DNA from 2 places in the Lysinibacillus sp. FSL K6-0075 genome. Region 2 is predicted to be linked to the other one. Evidence: riboswitches for the same ligand, from Rfam matches in the RefSeq annotation. Region 2 holds a riboswitch; the other holds the start of a gene.
What was found. Region 2 has a riboswitch for cobalamin ahead of MHB65_RS11495 (ABC transporter substrate-binding protein). Riboswitches for the same ligand answer to the same signal wherever they lie in the genome.

Region 1 (4,832 bases), 1.1 Mb from region 2:
TGGTTCCGGAGCATAATGGGCATTGATTGGTGAATTCGCTTGTATTTCACGACAAAAGGCAATCATTTGCTGCGCTGTTTGGAAAGACACAGATTGAATTAAATCTGTACGTTTCGCATGATAGCTTGGAGAAGTGTTCATACCGATTTCCTCCAGCATTGCAGCTGTAAAGATCGCACCTTTTAATGCTTGCGATACAACATGTGGCGCTAGGAAAAATCCTTGATAAAAATCACCTAGTGTATTTAATGTGGCCCCCGCTTCTGCACCTATACCTGGAGATGTCATGCGGTAGGCACATTTCTCCACTAAATCTGCTAGGCCAGCAATATAGCCACCAATTTTCGCCAATCCTCCACCAGGATTTTTAATGAGCGAGCCAGCCATTAAGTCAGCACCAACTTCTGTAGGTTCCTGCGCCTCTACGAACTCACCATAGCAGTTATCTACAAAAATAACAGCTTCAGGGGCTAATTTACGTACCTTTGCACACATATCAGCAATTTCATCAATCGTAAAGGATGGACGTGTTGCATAGCCTTTTGAACGTTGAATGGCAATCATTTTTGTTTGTGCTGTAATGGCCGCTTCTACACCTGACCAATCAATGGCCTGGTTATCTAGTAAATCCACATGTCGATAACCGATTTTATAATCTTTCAGTGAGCCTGTATCTTTATCACCACCATCAACAATGGATTGCAATGTATCATATGGCTGACCAGAAATATAAAGCAGCTCATCACCAGGACGCAAAACACCGAATAGACTAAGCGTGATTGCATGTGTCCCTGAAATAATTTGGGGGCGAACAATGGCTGCCTCTGCTCCAAATACTTCCGCATAAACACGTTCTAGATTATCCCGTCCCTCATCATCATAGCCATAGCCGTTAGATGGATGTAAGTGGTAGTCACTCACTTGATGCTTGCGAAATGCTGCTAGCACCTTCTGCTGGTTATAAAATGCCATTTCTTCTACCTTGGCATGATAAGGCCGCACTTGCTCCTCTATTTTTGTCGCTAAGGATAGCGTTTGTGTAGATAAATTTGATGTAAACGTCATTCTTTCTTCTCCATTTCACAATTGTCCCGCATTTCATTCAGTAAGATTTATTGACTATCTAAATTGACATCAATCACTCTAGAATTCCCTAACCAAACACTGGTATATAAATGCTTTTGACGAATGTTTTTCTTTATTTTAATCACATTTTATCAATTTGTATGTGCACCTGTAAAACTTGCCTATTGTTTCTAACGGAATTTTACGCTAAGCTAATGTGCGGACTTATTTCAAGAAGCGTATTTAATGACTGATTTTGGCTATTAAATTCATAGATTCTGTTACGTAAAAAAGTCTTTTAACTTATAAAAAAGTTTATTTATTGATAGAAGGGGTGAAAGGGATGGCTTGGGAGGTTTTTAGTATTATAGGAACAATTGCCTTTGCTATTTCTGGGGCAATCATTGCCATGGAAGAAGAATACGATTTATTCGGTGTATATATACTTGGTATTGTTACGGCCTTTGGTGGTGGAGCAATTCGAAATTTACTCATCGGACTACCTGTCACAACACTATGGGGGCAGGATATGATGTTTCAAATTGCACTGGCTGCAATTACGATATTCTTTATTTTTCCACATCATCTGATTCAGCATTGGCATCGTTGGGGTAACTTCACAGATGCCATTGGCTTATCAGCATTCGCTATTCAAGGGGCACTCTATGCTGTGAAGCTTGATATGCCAATTAGCGCGGTCATTGTAGCTGCAGTTTTAACAGGTTCAGGTGGTGGTATTGTACGAGATTTATTAGCTAGACGAAAACCATTAGTTCTCCGTGATGAAGTTTATGGTGTTTGGGCAGCTCTCGCAGGGCTGATAATCGGATTTGAGGTTTTTACAGGGGACATTTTCCTTTATATTTTATTCGCAGTAATTACAGCGTTACGTATTCTTTCCTATATGATGAAGTGGCGCTTGCCATTACGTAAGTTAAATCGAGCATAAATACCATTCAGCCAATGACCAAAAATTAAGTCATTGGCTGTTTTATTGTTTTTATCTTTTTAACAACTGCATTGATTCTTCTAAAGTCACCATATTTTTCATCATCGAGCAGGCTGCATCTAAAATGGGAAAGGCTAGGGCTGCACCAGAGCCTTCACCTAAACGCATATTCATGTACAACATTGGTTCAATGCCAAGTAATGCAGCGGCAATTTTAGCCCCTGGTTCCTCTGAGGCATGGGAAGGAATAATATAATCTTTTACTTTTGGTTCGAGCTTATAAGCAATGAGCGCGGCAATAGTTGAAATAAATCCATCAATGACAACAGGTTTACGATGGACTGCAGCGCCAAGTATAATGCCTATCATCGCCCCTATCTCTAACCCGCCAACCTTAGCTAGAACATCGATGACATCTTTAGGATTAGGCGTATTTAAGCTAATTGCTTTTTCAATAATCGCCGCTTTATGGGCAATTCCACCTTGACCAACTCCTGCTCCAAATCCTGTTACTTCAATTGGGTCACAGTCAGTTAGAACAGCTAATATCGCTGCACTCGGTGTTGTATTACCGATGCCCATTTCACCTGTACCAAGTACATTGGCACCTTTTCTGATTTCCTCTGTTGCCACACGAATTCCTACTTCAATGGATTGAATAGCCTCTTCTCTAGACATAGCTGGACCTTGTGCCATGTTACCTGTACCATATTTAATTTTATGAATGAGGACACCTGCATCAAGTGGAATATCTTCTTTTACCCCAACATCTACTGTTACTACCTTTGCATTGGTAATGCCCGCAATCGCACAAACACCTGTACCTCCCTTAGGAAAATTTAATGTTTGAAAGACCGTCACATCTTGTGGATTCGTGGTTACACCTTCCTCACAAACACCGTGATCTGCTGCACAAACAATGATGACTTTTTTATCAATCACCGGAAATAATTGTCCAGTTATGCCAGAAAGCTGCACTGCAATGGACTCTAGTTTTCCTAAACTGCCAGGGGGTTTACATAGGGCATCTATACGCTGTCTAGCTTGCTCCATCACCTTCAGGTCAGCACCTTGGATGTTTTGTATCGTGTCTTGTAGTAATTGCATGAAATTGCTCCTCTCTTTTTAAGACAAAAAGAAAAAGTCTGTAGTTTATTGTCATGACAAATAAACTACAGACTTTTCCATCATCTATATCTTCTAAAGCATGTAGGCAGGTCTCCTGGCTCAAGTTCAACATCTCATAGCACCTTCCCAGCAATTTGCTAGTGGCATTCACTATGAAACTCCCTTATACAGTGGCGGGTCCGCTAAAGCTTTTCACTTTATTCCCTATTCTCCCTATTGGGCACCTATTGCTTTTATTCAACTACTTTAAATCTACGACAGCTCACTTTTCCTGTCAATATGTGAAAAGTAAACTTGTAAAACTAAACAGTAACACTATAAAGTGGCTTATGTCTTTTCCAATTCACTTAGTAATGTTGAGCCTAATAGAAGAACAGCCCCTATTATTTGTAGGACTGTCATTTGTTCACCAATAATCATTGTTGAGAGTACTAATGATGTCAGTGGATCAATATAGCTAAGAATGGCTATACTTTGACCTTTTAGCTGAGACATGCCTAAAAAGAACAAAAAGAACCCCACACCTGCATGCACAATACCAAGTACTATCAATACTAGAACGAACCCAAAACTAATTTGCATCACTTGAAAACCCGTAGTCCCTACAATATAGAGACAGAGCAAAAATGCAGCTAAAGAGAGTTGGATAATTGTATTTTCGGGCTCTTTTAAACCACGAATACGTTTATTTGTAAAGGTTAGTACCGTGTAAAAGCATGCTGCGATCAAACCATAGACAATACCGATAAAGTGACCACTGTTCTCCATGTTTTGGCTTTGGACAATCAAAAATAGGCCTATTAATGCTACAGCAACATACACTATTTTTCTCCCTACTAACGTCTCTTTTAAAATAATAGGAGATAAACAGATGACCAGTACTGGCGCAAAATAATAACTTAGTGCTGCATTGGCAATGGTCGTTTCCTTATAAGCCTGAAATAAAAATATCCAATTACCGCATAATGCTAAACTTGAAAGCATTAACGGCCATTTATTTTGGACAATCGTGATCCTCGAAAAGCTTTCCTTTTTATAAACAAATATGGCCAACAAAAAACAAGCGCCAATGATACTCATCCAAAAGGCAATTTCACTTGAGGATAAAGGAATAAACTTCGCAAAAACACCGACAGCACCAAAAATAATCATGGACAATACAAATGCTAATTTTCCGCTCATTACAAATTCCTACTTTCTACGTATATCGTTTTAGCCTATACAGTAGAATCTATCGAAATGAGCAAGCTATTATCGAATGCCTAAACAGTAGATTCTACTGCAAAGACATTGTTGGGGGTGCTATGGATCGAAACATACAAAATCCCTCCTTCATTCACTATAATCATAACATATTTCTGAAAATTCAGGATTTAAAATATTAAAATTAGGGGAAGGTTCAGCAAGTAATAAAACAATGAAAAGTTAGGGGAAGATAAAATGAATGCAAAAGAATTAAGAAATGCCAGTGCTGAAACCTGTGAAACGCATGATAGCCTCTATGCCAAGTTGGTAAAACCGATCAATCAACTGCTAATAAATGTCGACGCTTCTATTAGTGAAGAGACAGCAAATAAAATACTAGAAAACTTAAAGTTATTTCATAGTGGTGATAAATACATTACGGAGTGTCATTTCGAGGAGAGTCAAAATTTCTTGAAAGACGGCATTGAGCTTCTCCAAAAGGGTG
Region 2 (4,832 bases):
CCTGTTCTCGTTGACAAAAACGCAATTTGGCTGCCATCTGGTGACCAAACAGGGGAACTTGTTCTATCCTCACCAAATGTCCATTGCTGTGGCGTTTTGTCCTTCAAGTTTATGTAAAATAAATTCGAGATATAGTCGTTTTTCTTCTCGTCCATACGAGTCTCTACATAAACTACCTCAGTTCCATCGGGTGATAGCTGTGGATCTGCTACTGATTTTAAGTGATAAAGATCTTCTGGTTGAATCCCTTGTTTCGATGTCATGTTCTTGCTCCTTTGTATTGTAATTTTCTGTGCCTTACTACAATACTTCGACACCCTAAGTAATATTCCTGCTATTTAATAGAATTTTTTACTAGTTCCCAATATTCTGCGGACTTGGTTCTGCGATAAAATTTATAAAAGGGTTCATTCGGGCGAGCATGCTCTTTATAAAGGCTTATCATGTGCAATAAAAAATCTTCAATGTGCTCGACACCTACCCTTTTAGCGAATAATGTGCCAGCCTGTGCCTTTGCCCCCATCGGCACAGCACCTAAATAGACATCAAAGCTTTCCTGCTGATACACGAGCCCAATATCATCATAGACTGCATTGTAGCAGGCAGATGCACAGCCATTGATATTGACACGTACTCTTGCAGGTACCTTGATCCCCTCTAAAGCATGATAAAGATGTTCAGTTATCGGAGCAGCCTCCATTTTCTCACCATCACAAAAATCGCAAGCCTTCATGGCAATAATGGAGCCAGAGGACGCAACATAAAGACCCGCTTCCTGTAAGGCTTGCACAGCTTCTGTCGCATCGCTCGTTGGAATGGATACGAGAATACTATAGGAGGCGGAATACTTAATCGCACCCTTTTCGCCAGCAATTTCGGCTATTTTTTGAAATTGCGCTGGCGTATAATGCTTATTGATAATGCCAGGGCTAACTGCTAGACGGGTAAATTCACCCTCACGGTTTAGTGTTTCAAATGTTTGATCTGGTACGTTTTTTTGAAATGCGTTCATTGATATCGCTCCTTATGAAAAAGGAGCTAGCAAAGCGCTAGCTCAAATTGGTTTAAAAGTTTTCAGGATAGAAGCCCTTCGCTAAAATTTCAATGGCCTCTGCCGCACGAACCCCTTCAGATGCTGCTGAAAGTGGCAGGATGACAAAGTGATCATTCTTGACAGCTTCCATCTCCTTTAATGCTGGATCATTTTTTAAGAATTGGATCTTTTGTTCTGCCGTTGTTTCACCATAATCAATCACGACAACAACCTCTGGATTACGATCTACTGCATCTTCCTTCGACACAGTTGTCCAGCCTGATTCCACATCACCAAAGATATTTTGACCACCCGCGATTGTCACCAGCTCATTCATAAAGTTTTGACCAGCTGTAAATACATCCTTTTCACCGCTATCAAACACAAGAACACGTAATTTTTCGCTATCTTTTGGTAATTTAGCTTGTACTGCCTCTACATCTTTTGTCATTTGCTCAATTAAAGCTTCGCCACGATCTTCGATACGGAAAATCTTCGCGATATTGCGAATATCAGTGAAAATATCTTCTAATGTTGGTTTTGTCATGTTAGAAGCCGTATGTAAATACGTATGAATGCCTAATTCTTCAAGCTCCTCTGGTGTGCCAACGCCCTTTTCACCAAAGCCACTTTTCCAGCCTGCATATAAGAAATCCGCCTCGGCATCAATCACTTGCTCCTTCGTTGGGTATTGGTCAGAAAGCACAGGGACTTTATCGTATGCCTCTTGCAGGGGCTCATAGATTTTGTCATCTAAGTAAGCCGTCCCAACCATAGAATCCTCTAAGCCAAGCGCCAGCATAATTTCTGTCACATGCTGATTTAAGCTAATCGCTTTCGTAGGTGCTTCCTTATATGTTTGGCTTGTGTCATTATTTTCAATGGTTACTTCTGTTGCTGCCTCAGATGGCTCAACCTTTTCACCTTGTGCTGCTGATTCAGTTTTGTCCTTTGCATTACAAGCCCCTAAAATAGCGACCAAGGCAATGATCATCATCAGCCATATACTTTTCCATTTCTTCATGTCCTTTTCTCCTTTGTTGTTAAAATATAGAAAGAAATCAGAGACTTCTTTACTACCCATGTGGTTGGAAGGGCATAAAAAAAACCCTCTTGTCGCCAAGAGAGTAGCATAGTGAAATAACGGTATCATCATTACCTTTATCACTATCCCCATCCTCGTGGTTCTTAGTCAAAAAACACATACTGGCAGGTATCCTGGCTTAGGTTCATCATCTATACGCCTTCCCATAGTTTTACTACAGTGGCATGCTGTATAGACTCCCCATTTACAGTTGCGGGACAGCATCGGAATTGCACCGATTTCCCTTTTAAGCAAATGACAAATGCCATTTGCACCAATACGTTCTATTATGGTCAATACTATTGATAGACTAGCGTAGTATGACGCTAATTATGCAATCATCACTATATTAGCACTATTTCGACAAAAATACGAACTATTTTACAAGAATTATATATGCGAGTATTCTGTTACAATGAAAAGATAGCAATCTATAGAAACGAGGATTTCTTATGTACAAAACAATCGGTGTACTGGCGCATGTGGATGCAGGGAAAACGACCTTCTCTGAGCAAGTGCTTTTTCATACAAATAGTATTCAAGCCCGTGGTCGAGTCGATCATCAGGATACCTTTCTTGATAATCATGAGCTAGAGCGCAGGCGTGGGATTACGATCTTTGCCGAGCAAGGTCGCATGAGCATTGGCGATGATACATACACATTGATTGATACACCTGGGCATGTCGATTTCTCCCCTGAGATGGAGCGTGCCATCCGTGTGATGGATTATGCCATTATTATCATTAGCGCAGTCGAAGGGATACAAGGCCATACTGAAACCGTGTGGCAGCTTTTACGTAAATACCATGTCCCAACCTTCTTCTTTATCAATAAAACGGATCGTGAAGGAGCAAATGTAGGAGCTGTCATGAGCCAGCTTCGTAAAGATTGCTCTCAGCATGTGTTGTTCGTCGATGAACCGCTGCGAGCAGATTATGTGTCAAATAGCATCATGGAATGGCTGGCGGAGCGCGACGAAAAATTGCTGGATGCCTTTCTGAATGAGTCATTAGAGCATGAACCATGTCTTGCTCAGCTACAGGCCATGATTAAAAACGAATGTGCTTTCCCTTGCTTTATAGGCTCTGCCTTAAAGGATGAGGGCATTCAGGAATTTCTTGACCAGCTTCCCCTGTTAACGGCTACCCAATTTGAGCAGGATGTCCCGTTTGAAGGAGAGGTTTTTAAAATTCGTCATGATGGGCATCAGCGTTTAACCTTTATGAAGGCTGTCAAGGGCTCCTTACATGTGCGGGATGAATTTTCATTTGGTGAAGTGACGGAAAAAGTGACAGAAATTCGCCTTTATAATGGCAGTCGCTTTGAGACCGTTCAACAGGTTGAAGCAGGAGAGATTTTCGCGGTGAAAGGGCTGAGTCAGGCAAACATTGGAGATCGAATCGGTACAACGACGCTAACACAGCCCTATGAGCTTGTCCCAACGCTACAGGCAAAGGTTCAATATGCGGGCGATCAGCATATCAAGGAAGTGCTACAGATTTTCCGTTTAATTGAAGCCGAAGAGCCTTCTTTACGTGTCGTTTGGCAGGAAAAGTTCCAGGAAATCCATGTCCATATTATGGGTGTCATTCAATTGGAGGTCCTGACAGAGGTATTAATGAGACGTTTTTCATTAGCCGTCTCCTTTGGCGAGCCGCAAATTTTATATATGGAGACCATTGCGACGAAGGTGACAGGCTATGGCCATTTCGAGCCACTCAAGCATTATGCGGAAGTTCATTTATTAATGGAGCCAAATCCACGTGGAACCGGCAATACCTTCAGCAATGCCTGTCATGCAGATCATTTATCCGTAGGCAATCAGCGCCTTGTTGAAAAGCACCTGTTTGAGCGCGATCATCATGGCTTACTTACAGGCTTCCCTGTAACAGATGTTCATTTTACGCTTCTAACAGGTCGCGGGCATAATGAACATACATCGGGCGGCGATTTCCGAGAAGCTAGTTTCCGTGCGCTGCGCCAGGGACTAGAGCAAGCCCAAAATGTTCTACTTGAACCCTATTATCGTTTTAAAATGAAGGCTTCAAACGACTTTATCGGCCGCATGATGACTGACGTTCAGCAAGCAGCAGGCACATTCGATGACCCGATATTATCCGAAACAGATGTGGTGCTAACAGGTCGCGCGCCCGTTGCCACTTTAATGAGCTACAGCACAACCTTTGCTGCCTATACAAATGGAAAAGGCGCACTCACACTCCAATTTGATGGCTATGATATGTGCCATAATACAGAGGAAGTGATTGCACAGATTGGCTACGATAAAAATGCCGACCCTGAATATAGTTCCTCTAGTATTTTTTGTGCAAAGGGCAAAGGATATACGGTTCCGTGGCATGAAGCTCAGGCAGCCATGCATTGTTTATAGGGCAGGAGTCGGCCTGCTCGCTCGGAGGCGTTTTGCTTGCTTCCGCGGGTATTCTTCGCTCAAGCGCGAGTATTTCTTGCTTGAACGTGAATATATTTCGATCCTGCATTTAAATGAAAGCAAGCCCTCCATAAAACGGAGGGCTTGTTTTTATAGTGCACCGACAGCTTTCTTTGTTGGTTTGTCCATCAAATAAGCGGGTTCTACTATCACGTAGTCATGCTTGTTCGTAAAATCAATCAGTACCTTGCCTGGGTGACTTTTTAAAATTTGCAGATGATCAATTAATTGCAGTAAGAGCTCGTGCCCATTGCCGCGTGGATGC

Region 1: it holds a riboswitch for cobalamin, as region 2 does, so the genes downstream of both, cobT (nicotinate-nucleotide--dimethylbenzimidazole phosphoribosyltransferase) here and MHB65_RS11495 (ABC transporter substrate-binding protein) in region 2, are expected to answer to the same signal.

Annotation. Positions count from the first base shown of each region.
Region 1 covers NZ_CP151947.1:1,273,966-1,278,797, reverse strand. The annotation lists gene MHB65_RS05955 (methionine gamma-lyase family protein) at 1-1,065, opposite strand, end outside; gene MHB65_RS05950 (trimeric intracellular cation channel family protein) at 1,409-2,014, shown strand; gene cobT (nicotinate-nucleotide--dimethylbenzimidazole phosphoribosyltransferase) at 2,066-3,121, opposite strand; cobalamin riboswitch at 3,209-3,385, opposite strand; gene MHB65_RS05940 (DMT family transporter) at 3,470-4,324, opposite strand; gene MHB65_RS05935 (hypothetical protein) at 4,583-4,832, shown strand, end outside.
Region 2 covers NZ_CP151947.1:2,345,321-2,350,152, reverse strand. The annotation lists gene MHB65_RS11505 (S9 family peptidase) at 1-263, opposite strand, end outside; gene MHB65_RS11500 (precorrin-3B methylase) at 335-1,012, opposite strand; gene MHB65_RS11495 (ABC transporter substrate-binding protein) at 1,065-2,057, opposite strand; cobalamin riboswitch at 2,224-2,411, opposite strand; gene MHB65_RS11490 (translation factor GTPase family protein) at 2,570-4,507, shown strand; gene MHB65_RS11485 (hypothetical protein) at 4,658-4,832, opposite strand, start outside.